One region of the Shewanella sp. DW31 genome, then DNA from elsewhere that is predicted to be linked to it. Evidence: predicted binding sites of a transcription regulator. Region 1 holds the regulator's gene; each other region holds the start of a gene.
The links. The regulator sigma-54, encoded in region 1, starts transcription at its own class of promoters, with help from an activator protein. The targets are predictions, from matches to a motif close to GTTGGCACGNNNNTNGNNT.

Region 1 (4,218 bases):
GAGAATTTGTCTGACTTGGTCGCTTAAATCATAGATATTCAAATTCGACGTATCTATGTAGTGATCGACCAGTTTTGACATAGGCTCGAGCAGTTTCCCCTCCAGCTTTATCGCTTCTTGCAAAGAGACTCGGCTCTTCGACAAAGGATGCAAACGGCGGGTTTCGCTGTAACGCTTGAGCAGAATTTTATCGCTGGAGTTAAGGAAGAAGCTCGTTAACTCAGTATCTGGAGGTAGGCTAGCGAGTTGTTTTACTAAGACCTTATCCTGCTCAGGCATGTTACGCACGTCGACACTGATGGCGACGAGATCGTTACTGCCCTTGAGTTGCTCAAGCAAACTGCCAATCAATGGCAAGGGAAGGTTATCGACACAATAATAGCCGAGATCTTCGAGTACCCTAAGGGCGACAGATTTGCCTGAGCCTGAGCGGCCCGACACTATGACCAGTTTCATCCAGTGATTACCTGATAGAGTTCCGTTTCATCATGCGTCTTGCGTAATTGCTTTAATATTTGCTTGTCGCTCAGCTTTTCGGCCATGCAAGACAAGGTACTTAAGTGCTGCTGACATTGGTCTGCAGGCACCAGTAGTGCAAATAAAATATCAACAGGTTGCTTATCGATAGCATCAAATGCTATCGGCTCTTCACACTTAATTAGTATGGCAATGGGCTGATCTATATCGGCTAGTCGACCATGTGGAATGGCGATGCCGTTACCTATACCTGTGCTCCCCATCTTTTCGCGCGCCACTAGGCTTTCGAATATCTCTTGAGATGAGAGGGTCGGGTACTGGGCAGCGACTAAGTCGCTGATGAGTTCCAGTACCTTTTTCTTGCTGCCCGGAGTGGCGCAGGTAGTGCACTCCGGCCGCAGTATGGTACAAAGTTCCATTATTAGTGTTTTGTTAACTTCTCTTTGTGTTTAATAACCTGACGGTCAAGCTTGTCAATCAGGGCGTCTATAGCGGCATACATGTCAGCATGCTCTGAAGTAGCAAAAACTTCACCACCTATGAGGTTTATTCTCGCTTCGGCAATCTGTTGCATTTTCTCAACATTGAGCACAACGTGCACATTATTGATCTGTTCGAAATGGCGTTCAAGTTTTGAAAACTTTTCTTCTACATATGCACGTAACGATTCGGTAATTTCGACATGGTGTCCACTTAGGTTTATTTGCATAGAAACGTCCTCCGATATCCACTGTAGGTTATAAACTTTTACGCTGATTAGAAGGTGGAATAAGCATAGCCTCTCGGTACTTCGCAATGGTTCTGCGGGCTACGTTGATCCCTTGTTCTGCCAGAAGTTGTGCCATCTTACTATCGCTTAATGGTTTTTTCTGGTTTTCCGCTGCCACCAGTTTCTTTATAAAGGCTCTGATTGCTGTGGATGAGCACTCACCACCATCGTCAGTACCGACGTGGCTAGAGAAGAAGTATTTTAGTTCAAAAAGTCCCTTAGGGGTATGCATGTATTTTTGAGTTGTGACCCGTGAGATGGTGGACTCATGCATTTCTACCGCTTCGGCAATATCGTTAAGCACCATAGGTTTCATGGCTTCTTCACCGTACTCAAAGAAACCTTGCTGATATTGCACTATGCAATTAGCAACTTTAAGCAAAGTATCGTTACGGCTTTCTAAGCTCTTAATAAACCATTTAGCCTCTTGCAGATGGCCGCGAATAAATTGGCTATCGGCTTGGTTTTTGGTACTGCGTGCCATAGAAGCATAATGTTGATTTACATTGATTTTTGGCATGCAGTCAGGATTAAGCTCAACGACCCAGCGGCCATTTTTCTTCGACACAGACACATCTGGGATAACGTATTCGTCATTATTGGGCGTGATCAACAAACCTGGGCGAGGATTGAGGGTTTGGATAAGTGCTATACCATCCCTTAATTCATCTTCTTTTAATTTAGTCTTACGCATCAATAACCTAAAATCACGGGCGGCGATCAGATCTAAATGATCTTTGATCAGCATACGGGCGTTTTCTAGGTTGGGAGTATCAGCGGCGAAATGCGACAGTTGGATCAGCAGGCATTCACTTAAATCGCGGGCGGCAACGCCTATGGGATCAAAATGCTGAATACGCTTGAGTACGGCTTCGACTTCGTCAAGCTCAACTTCAGGATTGCCCATGGCTTCGAGAATTTCTTCAGTGCTTTGGGTGAGATAGCCCTGATCGTCGATGGCATCAATAATGGCGGTGGCAATGGCTAAATCGGTTTCAGAAAACGGCGTGAGGTTTTTTTGCCATTCTAAGTGTTCGTACAAACCTTCACTGGTCTCGCCTTGGAAGGGCATATCGTCTTCACGACTGCCGCCGGGGCCTGAGTTTGGGGAGGCGGTAAACACTTCATCCCATGTGGTGTCCATGGGGAGCTCATCGGGCATGGATTCTTTGGTTAGCGACTCTGCCGTATCTATGGTGGAGCTGTCTTTTTCTGGTGGCAGAGTGCTAGATTCACTGAAATCCGTATCGGATAGCGTTTGGTTTACAGGGGTTTTAGTGGCGTCGAATTGATCCTCTTCCAGCTCGAGAAGGGGATTAGAATCTAATGCTTGCTGGATCTCTTGCTGCAGTTCTAATGACGACAGTTGCAACAGACGTATAGCCTGTTGTAGTTGTGGCGTCATGGTTAACTGTTGACCCAGTTTGAGCTGGAGTGACGCTTTCATGTTACCGCTGATCCCTACGTTATTATTGTTGGATGAGGTCGCTTATTATTATCTTGAGTGAAGCCCAATGGCGGTATAAATTGCCTCCATTGGCTTCGCTCGATTAACTATAGCCTGAATTGTTCACCTAAGTACACAGCCCTAACTTGCTGATTGTCTAAGATCTCTGCTGGAGTTCCTTCGGCAATCAGGTTTCCGTGACTCACAATATAAGCATGTTCACATACATCTAATGTCTCGCGGACATTATGGTCTGTGATCAGTACGCCAAGGCCGCGACTTTTGAGTTGTTCGATAATCTTCTTGATGTCGATAACCGAAATAGGATCGACGCCGGCAAACGGTTCATCGAGCAAAATGAACTTAGGATTAGCGGCTAAAGCCCGCGCAATTTCGACGCGACGACGTTCGCCACCCGACAATGACATGCCTTGGCTGTCACGGATGTGGGTGATATGAAACTCTTCGAGCAGATGTTCTAGTTCTTCTTCTCGTTCTTCGTTTTTAAGTTCTTTACGAGTTTGCAGTACGGCCATGATGTTGTCATGAACAGTTAGCTTACGAAAGATACTGGCTTCTTGCGGTAAGTAACCTATGCCTTTGCGGGCACGCAGATGCATAGGATCTGCGGTTAAATCATCATCGTCGATAAAGATATGTCCCTTATCGCTCTTCACTAGCCCGACAACCATGTAAAAGGTCGTGGTTTTACCTGCACCGTTTGGACCGAGTAGGCCAACGACTTGACCGGTTTTTACCGTCAGACTGACGTCTTTAACCACTTGGCGACTCTTGTAACTTTTCGCCAGATTTTGTGCTCTTAAGGTGATTTGGGTCATTTAGAGTCCTGCTTTTTTACAGGTTTATCCGCCGGAGCGTCTGATTTAGCATCATCTTGATAGTTTTCAGGCTGAATAATAGTGATTACGCGATCGTCACCACTGCCAGTACTCTCGGCCATCAATTTCTGTTGAATCATGTTATAGCGGATTAAATTGCCTGTAACTTGGCTACCCGCTTGATCTAATGACGCCATACCTTTCAGTGTTAAGGTGCGGCTTGCCATATCGTAACGAATTTCTTTCGCGCTGGCAGATGCAGGGCGGCCATCGTCTAATATTTGGCTATATGTAGCAGGGTTGCCTGTGGCGACCAAAGTTTTGCTATTTTCACCTTCAGCGGAAAATGCACGCAGTTCATTTGCTTGGATTTTTATTGAGCCTTGGGTCACTTCAACCGGACCAAAGAAAATGATCTGGTTGTTTTTGATATCCGCAGTTTGGCTCACAGCTTTGATTGTGACTTCTTGCTTTAAGTCGCCGACTTTCGCGAAAGCACTCATGCTCATAATTAGCATTAGGCTGGCAAGTAATACGTTATTTTGCTTCATATGTTCCTACTACCTGACTGGTCAATTGCACTTCTTGCGCGTTGAGGTCGGCATAAAGGCCTTGGCCTTGAATATTAAAATCTTTCCCTGTGACGTAAATGGTACGGTCAGAGGTCATTATCATAGTGTTGAGAT
Region 2 (4,218 bases), on a different contig from region 1:
ACATTAGAGATGGGATCTTGGGCATGGATAAAGAAGAATCCTAGACAAATATTTAATTTTGCTGGCTTTTTTAATCCACAAAAAACACATCGTCACCACAGGATTTTACGCAGGCATACAGTACTCATGCAATTTATGATGGAAGCGGCCTATGCCCAATCGTTAGAGCAGTTAACACCTGAACGTTTGACTGAGCTGACAGAGTGCGCACGGCATTATTGGTATCGGGAGTCTCAGTCATGACCACTTGGGTGTTATTAAGGGGATTAATGCGTGATCAGCGCCATTGGAATGGTTTCGATCAGCGTCTGCGACAAAAGGGATTGCGAGTGCTGACACCGGATCTTCCGGGCAATGGGACGCTATCCCACGAATTAAGTCCGCTTAAGATTGCCGATTATGCCCATGCCGTGTGGCAGCAATTGGATGAGCAGGCACAGGAAGGGGAGACTATTTATCTCCTCGGCTTGTCTATGGGCGGTATGTTGGCGCTGGAAATGGCATGCCAGCGACCTTGGCAGATAAGGCATGTCTTTGTATTAAACAGCAGTGCGGCGAATTTATCGTCTTGGTATCAAAGATTTAACCCGCTGAATGCATTGAAGGCTTTTTTCATGCGGGCTCGGGGTGACGCTTTACATCCAATCGAGTCGACTATAGTGCGTTTAACCAGTTTTCGTCATCGGCGAGACCGAGATTTAATTGTCAAGTGGAGTGAGTTTCGCCGCGATACCACACCAAGTAGACGCAATGTATGGCGACAACTTTGGGCGGCTTTTCAATACCAATGTCCATTGACAGTGGAAGTACCGATAACTGTGCTCTGCGGTGACCGTGATGCGCTGGTGAGTATGGCATCGAGTAAGGCGTTAGCACGGCATTTTTACACCGATTTGATTGTACTCGCGTATTGTGGTCACGATGCCGCTATAGATGCACCCGCAAAACTGGCGCATTATCTGTTGGACATTGTGGGGGCGACTAAGCTGCAAGTGCAGTTTTCTGTGGATAGTGAGCCTGCCAATACTCAATATGATTGCAACGATTTATTGGAGGAAGAAATAGCCTTAAACGAAGCGATATTTGCTGTATGGGATGACAAAGCGCTATCCACTCTTGAAACCAAATAATCGAGAGTGAATAGCGCAGTTAACACATTGTCTTATTAAGCTTTAGCCACTACGGTTTGGCCTATCGGTGTGAGGCTGAGTAAAGCCAATTTAAGATGCTGTATCCCAAAGGGAATACCGATAATCGTCACAAAACAAGCTAAGGCGTGGACCAAATGCCCTATGGCTAACCAGATCCCAAACAGTAAGAACCAAATGATATTTCCTACCATGCCTAATGCACCTGTGCCCAAGTCTTCACGTCCAGTTAAGTGGCGACGGTTCATTTGTTCTTGGCCGAAGGGCCAAAAGGTCATTTCGCCGATAACAAAACAGGCGCGGCCGAAGGGAATACCAATGATACTGATAAAACACAGGATACCTGCAAGCCACCAAGCGAGTCCCATTACAAATCCGCCGAGTACAAACCAAGCTATGTTGAATATTAAGCGTAATACAGCCATTGAAAACTCCTTATGTTTACCCTGTTAGCCTTTATCGTTAGCTTCGATAAATTGAATATATGTCAATGTCTAAGCGATAACTATGCCAACTATTTAAATTATTCATAATCAATGGGTTAATTATATGTATTCGAGATTCATGTGTCATTTTCACTAGTTTTTCGCCAAATTGATAATTTCTTAAGGGCGTAACAGGAAGGGCGGAGTTACACTAGCCTTCCCTTAACTGGTTTAAAAACCAGATAATTTAATTGTTTGAGTCGCTTGATGTTTGCAAATTCCCCTGTCGAACCCTTTGCCTTTGCTGGCAGAGACATTTTCCTAAAACGTGATGATTTACTGCATCCGGCGTTTAGTGGCAATAAAGCACGCAAATTCGGCTATTTTTTAGATCATGAGTTTGCTGGCATCAGCAAGGTGATAGGTCATGGCTCGCCATTAGCTAACTCACTGTATTCATTGTCAACATTAGCGAAGATGAAAGGCTGGCAATGTGATTTTTATGTAGATCATATTGCCAGTCAAGTGGTTAAACATCCTACGGGCAATTACGCTGCCGCTTTAGCGAATGGCGCTAATATTATCGATTTAAGTGTGTTAATAGCACAAAAGCAGGCGTGCACTCCGTCGCAATCTGAACCTCACGTTTTGTCAAATCTTAATGCTAGGCCTGACCCTACAGCGCAAGTGGGCGATGTGCGACTGAGTTGCCAAGATTATATCGAGGCTCAAGTACTCGTGAATGAGCCGACGGCGCTTTTTATCCCTGAGGGGGGTCGTTGTGCTTACGCTGAATACGGGGTAAATAGATTGGCGCAAGAGATAGTACAGTTTGCGAAGGCGAATGGATTGATTGATTTAACGGTGTTTTTACCTTCGGGGACGGGAACGACAGCATTATTTTTAAATCAGTATTTTATCCGTCTGCAAACGGATATTCGCGTCGTGACTTGTGCCGTTGTCGGTGGCGATGATTATTTGCGCTTGCAATTTTCCTTACTTAATTCCAATACCAGTGAGCATCCACAGATTGTTAATGTCGGCAAAAAATATCATTTTGGTAAAATTTATCCGGAATTTTATGCCATGTGGCAGCGGGTCTGCGCCTCAGGCGTGCAGTTTGAATTACTCTACGATCCCTTAGGTTTTATTGTGCTTGAGGAATATTTACAAGGCGTAGGCTCTCGTCCTGTGATGTATATCCACCAAGGTGGCTTACTCGGGAACGAGACCATGTTGCCACGTTATCAGCGTAAATTTGGGCAAAGTGGCTCATCCTGTGCCTCTGAGCATTGACTTAGTGACGCTAAGACATAATATGTTTGAAGCTATGTAATGCTAAGTTAAGCTGATGATTTGGAACGATGGGAAATATCAATGACTGAAGCGGAATATCTCGCCAATTACGATCCTAAGGTTTTTAAGGCTCAGCTACTGACAGTGGATGCCGTATTGTTTACCTATCACGATCAGCAACTTAAAGTACTCCTAGTACAACGCTCAAATCATCCATTTTTAGGTTTATGGGGATTACCTGGAGGGTTTATCGATGAAAATTGCGACCAATCCCTTGAGCAAACTGTATTACGTAAACTGCATGAGAAAACCGCGGTAGTGCCACCTTATATTGAGCAGCTATGCACTGTGGGTAATCGTGGTCGCGATGTAAGAGGCTGGTCTGTGACTGTGTGTTATACCGCCTTGATGAGTTATCAAGCTTGCCAAATTCAGATTGATTCAGTGAGTGATGTTAAGTGGTGGCCATTAGCGGATGTGTTGCAGATGCCCTTGGCGTTTGATCATTTGCAGTTAATTGAGCAAGCGCGGGAACGCTTAACACAGAAAGCCTTATATTCTTTAGTGCCAGGATTTGCACTGTCTGAACCTTTTACCTTGCCAGAATTGCAGCATGTACATGAGGTTTTACTGGGCAAGCCTATCCAAGGTAAATCTTTTCGTCGGCGGGTTGAACAGGCCGATTTATTGATCGATACGGGATTAAAGCGCACCGAACGTGGTCGTCCTGCTAATTTATACCGCTTGAAACCCAATACCGCATCGTATCGCTTCTTAAGAAATCTAGAATGTTGATCACAGTGAATGTGGATTTAAGCAAGATATTCGCCTTGCTCAATATGAGTAACGGTGACTTTGAATCAGTAAAGGCTGTTTAATTACTGATTTTGCCTTAATGTCTCCGATTCTTGTATTACTCGATACCCATATTGTGGCTTCTTAGTTGTCGCACCTATCAATAGTGTCTAAAGGACACTATATGGCATTTAAGCATAACATTTCAGGTTGCTCCGTCTGAAATAGTCTAAAAATCAACTTTACACAATAATGTCTTTAAGACACTATTGTTCATGTAGACAACAAGGGCGCCGTCAATTTCGGCAATCTTGCCACAGACAGGAGGTTACTATGTCTCAACGTATTCAAGCGTCTCAACGTATTCAAACGTCTCAAGATGTTTCTCACGCTCAATGTTCGCAAGCCGATTTTTATCGGTTACCCGCTGCTAGCGATGAGACTCACTACCGCTTATTTCAATTTGGTGCGGGGGAAAATCATATTCAGCTGCTTGTTCCTCCTGCTAAACGAGTAACGATCTTTTTCAGTTATCGGGGCGATCATTCCATCAT
Region 3 (4,218 bases), on a different contig from region 1:
AGGCCCTATTTTGGCCGTTGATTTGGGCGCAGTCACCTAGCGCATAAATATGGGCATCGTTGGTTTGTAAGCATTCGTTAACGACGATACCTTTATTGACCTCTAGCCCTGCATGCTGGGCAAGTTGACTGTTAGGGAGAAGTCCCGCTGCACAGATAACCGCATCACAAATAAACCGCTGGTCATTATCTAGGCACACAGAGATACTGCCATCTTGGTGTTGCAGTTGGCTGACTCGGGTTTGCAATTGCACTGTGACGTTATGCTGCTTTAGTACAGCGGTCAGTTTGTGGTTTAACATTTCGGGTAGCATATTCGGCATTAAGCTCGCTTGTGGATCGACCAAAAACACTTGCTTACCTGCAGTTGCTAAGTCCATTGCCAGTTCAACTCCGACCAAACCAGCACCGATAACCAGTACTCTCCTCGCGCCATGGATGTCTGCTTCGCAGGCCTGATATTCCATTAAGCTGTTAACTGTGTGGATGATATCGACGCCATCGCCCTCTATAGGTGGAATAAAGGGCCGTGCACCCGTGGCAAGCACTAATTTTTTGTACGCAATTTCGCGTCCTTGATGGCAACAGACTACCTGACGAACTTTATCTATTTTTATGACTTCACAGTGATTTATTACATCAATTTGTTGCTCATGTGCAAATTCAGTCGCGGTCAATTTTATGAGGTCTGACGCCATTTTTTTAAGGCTAAACACATGGCTTAAATCTGGTTTATGGTATTCGTCACCAGAGTCGGCTGTGATAACTGTAATCGGTTGTTCGCGGTTTAAACGTCGCAGTGTTTTGACTAGCTGATATGCCGCGAATCCACTGCCGATAATGACGATAGGTTTAGACATTAGTCACCTCATTTTTTATGACAGCGAAAACGCTTTTACCTAGGCCACATTCGGGACAGAGGAAGTCTTCGGCCACTTGAGTCCAAGGTGTGCCAGCAATGACATCTTGATTAGGTTCTCCTTTTTCAGGGTCGTAAACCCATTGGCAAACGGTGCAAATCATTGATTGTGTATCATTTAATTCGCACGCTTTTGTTGCAATAGGTGCAGTCATAGGGACGTTATTAGTAGCAGTATTTTCAGCTATTTGACTGGCTGTGGTGGCTTGGCTAGGCTTTGACATGACTTGATTAATGATAGAGCGACTATTCGCGCTATCGAGGGGACGCAATGCCCATTCTCGCGCGATTCGCTGGCCGTGCTGACGGCATTCTTGCATCGCATCTCGATCGGGACGCCATTTGACTTTTAATCCCACCGAGGTTTCAAAACCAGCATCCATCAAACGAGTGTGAATTCTATCGACTGCGCCGCCATTCCAGCCATAACTACCAAAAGCTGCCGCCTTTTTATTGCGAAAACGCAGGCCCGTAATTTCTTCAAGCATGGCGGCAATTTTAGGCATCATCACATTATTCATTGTGGATGAGCCGACTAAAATACCTTTTGACCTAAATGCCTGTGCAAGGATTTCGTTTTTATCATGACGTGCGACGTTATACACTTTTACTGCTACATTGGGGTCAACATCATGAATACCTTGAGCAATACCGTCGGCCATCATTCGAGTATTATTGGACATAGAGTCGTAGAAAATCGTGATGCGGTCTTCTTGATAAGCGTCGGCCCAAGCTAAATATTGGTGAATAATTTGGGCAGGATTATCACGCCACACAATGCCGTGTGAAGTTGCGATCATATCTACAGGTAAATTAAAGCTTAATACTTCGTGAATTTTAGCCGTCACTAGGCTGCTAAAGGGCGTTAAAATGTTTGAGTAGTACCGTAGGCATTGCTCCATTAATTCATTTTGATCAACCTCATCATTGAATAAATGTTCGTCGCAATAGTGTTGGCCAAAGGCATCGTTACTGAATAAAACCGCATCTTCGGTGAGGTATGTCATCATGCTATCTGGCCAATGTAACATAGGTGCTTCGATAAATATCAGTTGCTTACCATTGCCTATCGCTAAACTATCCCCTGTCTTTACGGTAATGAAATTCCATTCTGGGTGGTGGTGATGTCCTACAATGGAGTCGACCGCATTTTCACTGCAGTAAATTGGAGTGTTAGGAATTTTGGCCATTAATGCAGTCAGGGCGCCTGAGTGGTCTTCCTCTGCATGGTTCATCACAATATAGTCTATGTCGGTTAAATTAATTTCAGCTTCAAGATTTTGTAAGAATTGCTGGCTAAAACGATGATCAACTGTATCAATTAACACGGTTTTTTCTTCACGGATAAGGTAGCTATTGTAGCTTGTGCCTTTAGTTATCTTGTACTCAGTACCATGAAAATCTTGCACTTCCCAATCGCGTTGACCCACCCAGTGGATATTGTTTTTTACATGAATAGTCATAAATACACCTGTGATAATTAATAATGAATGCGCTACGTAAATCTTGCTTATTTAGTTAAATATCTTATTGCACTCACTATGCCAACATTCTAACGTGTTGATTTTTATTGGCATTAACGTATTTCAACATTTGGAATCACTTATTGGTGTCATAATGACAATTTGATATTGGTCAAATTGACATTACACTGTTGTCAATATGACTTTATTTGACTGTGGATGTGCTATGAGTGCCCATGCTGATTTAACTCAGTTAGCCTTAGATTTAACTGTCGGCGTGTCGACGCAAGACAGATTTGAGCGTTTGTTGGCAGTGGTCAGGCGGCGTGTCAATTGTGATGCTGCGGCATTATTGGCATTTCGGGAGCAGCAATTTGTCCCCTTGGCGATAGATGGGCTCTTTGCCGAAGTGTTAGGGCGGCGTTTTCAAATTAGTGAACATCCGAGATTAGAGGCTATCGCCCGTGCTGGCGATGTTGTTCGTTTCCCAGCCGACAGTGAACTTCCCGATCCGTATGATGGTTTAATTCCACATCATAGTGCGAACTTACATGTACATGCTTGCATTGGTTTACCACTAATCGCGAACGATCGCTTAATTGGGGCGCTCACCATTGATGGTTTCAACCCTCATCAGTTTGATGGTTTTAGTGATAGCGAGTTGCGTGTGATCAGCGCACTGGCCGCAGCCAGTCTTAATACTGCGTTATTGATGCAACAGCTAGAATCCCAAGTTGTTGAAGTTTCCAATGGAACTGAGGTGCTCAATCGTCCTGCTAGTCAGCAGGAGATCATAGGGCAATCCACACAGATCCAATCGCTAAAGCAGCAGATAAGTGCCGTGGCAGGCACTGATTTATCGGTATTAATTACTGGCGAAACTGGCGTGGGTAAGGAGTTAGTGGCCGCGGCGATACATAATCAATCGACCAGAGCCGATAAATCACTTATCTATTTAAACTGCGCTGCATTGCCTGAGTCCGTCGCCGAAAGCGAGTTATTTGGGCATGTAAAAGGGGCATTTACGGGGGCAATCAGTCATAGGCAAGGCAAGTTTGAACTCGCTGACAAGGGGACCTTGTTTTTAGATGAAATCGGGGAGCTTCCCTTGGGGCTGCAAGCTAAGTTATTGAGGGTTTTACAATACGGTGAATTACAGCGAGTGGGCAGTGATAAGAGCCTAAAAGTTAATACTCGGATTATTGCTGCCACTAATCGAATTCTGCACCAAGAGGCAACGGAAGGGCGCTTTCGTTTCGATCTTTACCATAGGTTGAGCGTATTTCCTATCCACGTAGCACCATTAAGAGAGCGTGGGCAAGATATTGTTATGCTGACAGGTTTTTTTCTTGAACGTTGTAAAGCGAAGTTAGGACTCACCCATATCAATATCACACCCGCAGCGCAGCAGTTATTAGAGCAATACACATGGCCGGGTAATGTGCGTGAGCTAGAGCATGCGATACACAGGGCTGCGGTGTTGGCGAAAGCCGAGCTAAAAACGGCTTACATCAGCTTAAGTGATAAACATTTTCAGCTCGATTCTTTGATGAATCAAGCACACAGAACAGTCGACGAAGATAGGCCATCAGATGCCGCAACGCCAGCCAGTGAATTAGCATTTAGGTCTGAGTCGGCCTGTCGTGAGCGACAATCGCAAGATAATTCCAGTGTTATACTGGGGCTTAAGGCGGCGACTGAGAGATATCAGCGTCAACTTATTCGTCAAGTTTTAGCCGCGAATCAACAAAATTGGGCTGCGTGTGCAAGAATATTGCAAATCGATACAGGTAATTTGCACCGACTTGCAAAACGGTTAGGTTTAAAAGAATAAAAT
Region 4 (4,218 bases), on a different contig from region 1:
TGGCCGTACCGAGAGAAACGCTGGTCACATGAGCATAGGTCGAGACTGGCAATTCTTGGGATTTCCCATCCACTAAACCACTCGCCTTGATCGTATAGTTACCTGCGGTTACAGGGTTTCCATCTTTATCGAGGCCATCCCAGTTAACATCGACATTGCCCCCCTTACTGCCATCAACTTTAAAGGTGGTCACAACTTGGCCTTTCTCATCCTCAACACGTACAGTAACTTCAGGAATTTTAGCTGGCGTGCTAATCACACCTTTTATTGTTGGGCTTTCAGCTGAAATGTTACCTGTATCAGTTGGGATCAATACCTTGCGACCAACAAGTCCTGATGCCTGTAATGCTTGGCTTGATGTCATAACACCGTTTAAATTAACGATTTCCTTATTCAACTTAGTAATACCATCAACCGTCGAGAATGATGCCATCTGTGCAATCATTTGGTCGTTGTCGACGGGCTTAAAGGGATCTTGCATCGATAACTGTTGGCTTAATAACGAGAAAAAGTCATCTTGAGTTAACTGCTGGCTTTTTGCTTCCGGTACTATTGAATCTTTTGGCAAACGTATGCCATCAAGAAACGGATTACCCGTTGAGCTGGTTGATGAATTCGTCGTAACGGCATTTGGCTGACTCTTATTTTGAGCCGTCTGCGCCGACGCTTGGTTAATTTGATTAATGAGGCTCACAGCTTACCTCCTAAGTAACACATGTTATTTACCCATCCCAAGTGTTTGTTGCAGCATAGACTTAGCTGCTTCAGCGACTTGAACATTCATTTGATATGAGCGCGAAGCAGAAATCATATCTGCCATTTCTTCCATGACATTAACATTCGGTTTATAAATAAAGCCGTCCGCATCCGCCATTGGATGATCGGGCGAATATTCTTTCAGTAGTGGTTTATCACTTTCTACAATGCCTTTTACCGCAACGCCTTGAGAAGCTTGTTGCTGACTTTGGGCTTTAGCCATTTCGGCTTCAAAAATGGGATGACGGGAACGATAGGTCTTATCTACACTACTCGAGACGGAATCCGCGTTGGCTATGTTGCTCGCGGTGGTGTTTAGCCTGACCGATTGAGCAGACATTCCCGAGCCAGCAACATCAAATATGCTAAATAAACTCATGATTAATCCCCTCTCAACGCTTTCTTCATGCCACTAAACTTACTGTCTAAAAAACCTAGCGACATTTGATATTCAAGTGCATTTTGCATGAATGCCGATTGTTCCTGTTGGATATCAACAGTATTACCATCACCGGTATCGGGTTGATTTGGCACACGGAACTTAACAAATTGCCCAGTCAACTCCGCAAGCCCAAAATGCTTATCTGGCTCTTGCATTTCAAGACTATTTCGCTGCTGCTGTTGGCCTCGAGCGGCCTGCATTGCCGCAGAAAAATCAACATCGCGGGCTTTGTAATGTGGCGTATCTGCGTTAGCGATATTGCTTGAAATGACTTCAGCCCGCTGCGCTCTAATACCGAGAGTGTATTGATGCACACCCAGTGCATTATCAAAATTGATCGCCATAAAATTGCCTCCTCGTGTTCTCACGAAAATAAAGCAATTCATGTGCCAACATCAGGAAAATTTTGAGAATAACAACAAGGATGAGCAAGTGATGGGTAAAAAATTACCGACAATTGTCGGTAATTTTCTTTAGAGCGGCTGAGTTAAGTCTTTTTCTGGTAATAAATGCCAGGGTTACAACGAACCATATCAAACTCGTCCGTTAAACCAGCGATAGATTCTGATGCACCGAGAAATAAAATCCCTTTGGGATTGAGAGCGGCAGCGAATTGCCGCAAAATTTTTGCCTTTGCCTCTGGTGCAAAATAAATAAGCACATTGCGGCAAAAGATAATGTCGAACTTGCCAAGCAGACTATAACTCTCAAGCAAATTATGCGCTCTAAAGTTCACCAACCGCTTCACATTATCCTTTAACTTCATATTGCCTGAAGGTAATGCATCAAAAAACTGACGCTTACGTTCTTCAGATAAACCACGAGCTAATGCCAAACTATCGTACTCGGCATTTTTGCAGCGTTCTAACATGGAAGGAGATAGATCCGTTGCTTGAATCGAAGCACTACCAGCCAAGGCACCAGGCTTCTTCTGTTGATACTCAAGAATAGTCATAGCCAATGAGTATGGCTCTTGGCCTGACGAGCAAGCCGCAGACCAAATTTTGAGCGGACGCCCCAGACGACTGTATTCAGGTAGTAGGACATTATTCAACAACTCAAATGGATAACGATCACGGAACCAAAGGGTTTCATTGGTCGTCATAGCATCGATCACTTCAGCTCTGAGCGCACGCTCAGTAGGCTTCATCGAATGCTTAACCACATCAGATAAGGATGGCAGGTTATATTTGCCCATCAAAGGAGCAAGACGACTGCGCACAAGATATTGCTTATTTTCACCCAGTACGATGCCGCTGTGTTGCTCTAAGAACAACCTAAATTGATTATATTCAGCCTCAGCGAGTGATTTATTTGGCACATTCACATCCTAAATCCTATAGCAAGCACCAAAATCAGTGCGAAACCATCATGTTATAAAGTCGAGATTATAGCGTAAAGCGTATCTAGGTACTAACCTACAGCAATTACAAACTTAAATGCTTATTCACAGCAGCGGCCAGTTCGTCAGGATTAAACTTAGCGATAAAGTCATTGGCCCCCACTTTTTGAACCATTGCCTGATTGAATACACCACTTAACGAAGTATGCAGTACCACTTTAATATGCTTAAGCTTAGGATCATCTCGGATTTCAGCTGTCAGGGTGTAGCCATCCATTTCAGGCATCTCAATATCAGAGATGATGAGGGGTATCTCATCGGCCACATTATCCATCTCTTTGGCGATCTCTTTAAGCTTGTCTAATGCTTCGCGACCATCTTTTGCGGTATCAATTTGTAAATTCAATGACTCGAGTGAACGAATAATTTGTTTACGCGCCACGGCAGAATCATCAATAACCATAATATGGTAATGCTGAGTTCTGTCGAGGGTCAGTTTTTCATTGGCTTCTTCACTGATAGCCGTTTTAACCGGTGAAATCTCATCTAAGATTTTTTCCACATCGAGAATTTCAACTAATTCACCTTCAATTTCAGTCACCGCTGTCAGATAGGAATAACGGCCAGCACCTTGCGGCGGAGGCATAATCGCTTCCCAATTCATGTTGATGATCCGCTCAACAGAACTGACCAAGAAGCCTTGAACACTACGGTTATATTCAGAAATAATGATGAAACAGTTTTCAGTGCTCGCTAAAGGTTTTCCCCCTGTTGCCGCACTCAAATCAATCACTGAAATGGTTGTTCCACGAATATGAGCAACACCCTTCACATAAGGATTAAGTTTAGGCAAAGTGGTCAGTGGTGGACACTGCAGTACTTCTTTCACTTTAAACACGTTAATCCCAAACCGTTGACGACCGTTTAATTTAAAAAGCAGCAATTCTAAACGGTTTTGTCCAACGAGCTGGGTTCGTTTGTTGACTGAATCAAGAATACTCGACATAACTCTGCCTTGTTGTTCTGTTTATGTTCGGCCCTATAACTCAGTTGAGTATAGGCATATTAATTGCTTACGTCTTATCTATCGATAAACATAGTCGAAACTGAGTCAATCTTCTGACAGTGATGCAAATTATTATTACAGTGGTCAGCTTCGAACTTAATAAAAGTATAGGTGCATTCTGGCGTTACAAGCTAGTCTCTTCATTATGAAAGTAAATTTAGTCTGTTTTTTTAGTCTTTTCACCCTCTTCATGCCCGCTTTTGCGAGTGCAGAGCCTATTGTCCCCACCGTATCGGCAATCTCAGAATTAGCTAAAGCGCTTATTTCAGAAAAAATATCCGTTCCAGAAAATGCCAAAGTAAATATTTCGCCACAGATGGTTGACGCAAGAATGCTGCCGTCACAATGTTCGTCTCCAATGAAAGTTGAACTGGCTAGCGATAGGGAAATTAGCCGTAATAACACCTTAAAAGTCAGCTGTGATACGCAAGACTTAGCTTACCCTTGGCAAATCTATATCTCGGTTCGGGTGGATATCTTATTCCCCGTTGTTGTCTCAACCGAAATCTTAGCACCAGGCGAACTCATCTCTCCTAGTCAAGTAGAAGTCCGTTACATTGAACAAAATAGCTTGAGAGGTGCCGAATTCGATGACCCGAGTAAATTGGCTGG

Region 2: the regulator sigma-54 is predicted to act here: its motif matches at 1,645-1,663, upstream of GWI56_RS17860 (YccF domain-containing protein).
Region 3: the regulator sigma-54 is predicted to act here: its motif matches at 2,449-2,467, upstream of norV (anaerobic nitric oxide reductase flavorubredoxin).
Region 4: the regulator sigma-54 is predicted to act here: its motif matches at 1,574-1,592, upstream of flgB (flagellar basal body rod protein FlgB).

Annotation. Positions count from the first base shown of each region.
Region 1 is NZ_JADWMP020000027.1:13,751-17,968, forward strand. Features, by position in the region: gene rapZ (RNase adapter RapZ) at 1-456, opposite strand, end outside; gene ptsN (PTS IIA-like nitrogen regulatory protein PtsN) at 453-896, opposite strand; gene hpf (ribosome hibernation promoting factor) at 899-1,186, opposite strand; gene GWI56_RS18785 (RNA polymerase factor sigma-54) at 1,215-2,693, opposite strand; gene lptB (LPS export ABC transporter ATP-binding protein) at 2,801-3,532, opposite strand; gene lptA (lipopolysaccharide transport periplasmic protein LptA) at 3,529-4,083, opposite strand; gene lptC (LPS export ABC transporter periplasmic protein LptC) at 4,070-4,218, opposite strand, start outside.
Region 2 is NZ_JADWMP020000024.1:41,338-45,555, forward strand. Features, by position in the region: gene GWI56_RS17850 (M14 family metallopeptidase) at 1-243, shown strand, start outside; gene GWI56_RS17855 (alpha/beta hydrolase) at 240-1,130, shown strand; gene GWI56_RS17860 (YccF domain-containing protein) at 1,166-1,573, opposite strand; gene GWI56_RS17865 (pyridoxal-phosphate dependent enzyme) at 1,841-2,869, shown strand; gene GWI56_RS17870 (NUDIX domain-containing protein) at 2,951-3,664, shown strand; gene prs (ribose-phosphate diphosphokinase) at 3,998-4,218, shown strand, end outside.
Region 3 is NZ_JADWMP020000012.1:474-4,691, forward strand. Features, by position in the region: gene norW (NADH:flavorubredoxin reductase NorW) at 1-859, opposite strand, end outside; gene norV (anaerobic nitric oxide reductase flavorubredoxin) at 852-2,381, opposite strand; gene norR (nitric oxide reductase transcriptional regulator NorR) at 2,608-4,215, shown strand.
Region 4 is NZ_JADWMP020000007.1:93,147-97,364, forward strand. Features, by position in the region: gene flgD (flagellar hook assembly protein FlgD) at 1-694, opposite strand, end outside; gene flgC (flagellar basal body rod protein FlgC) at 719-1,135, opposite strand; gene flgB (flagellar basal body rod protein FlgB) at 1,138-1,542, opposite strand; gene GWI56_RS08115 (protein-glutamate O-methyltransferase CheR) at 1,686-2,525, opposite strand; gene GWI56_RS08120 (chemotaxis protein CheV) at 2,626-3,546, opposite strand; gene flgA (flagellar basal body P-ring formation chaperone FlgA) at 3,752-4,218, shown strand, end outside.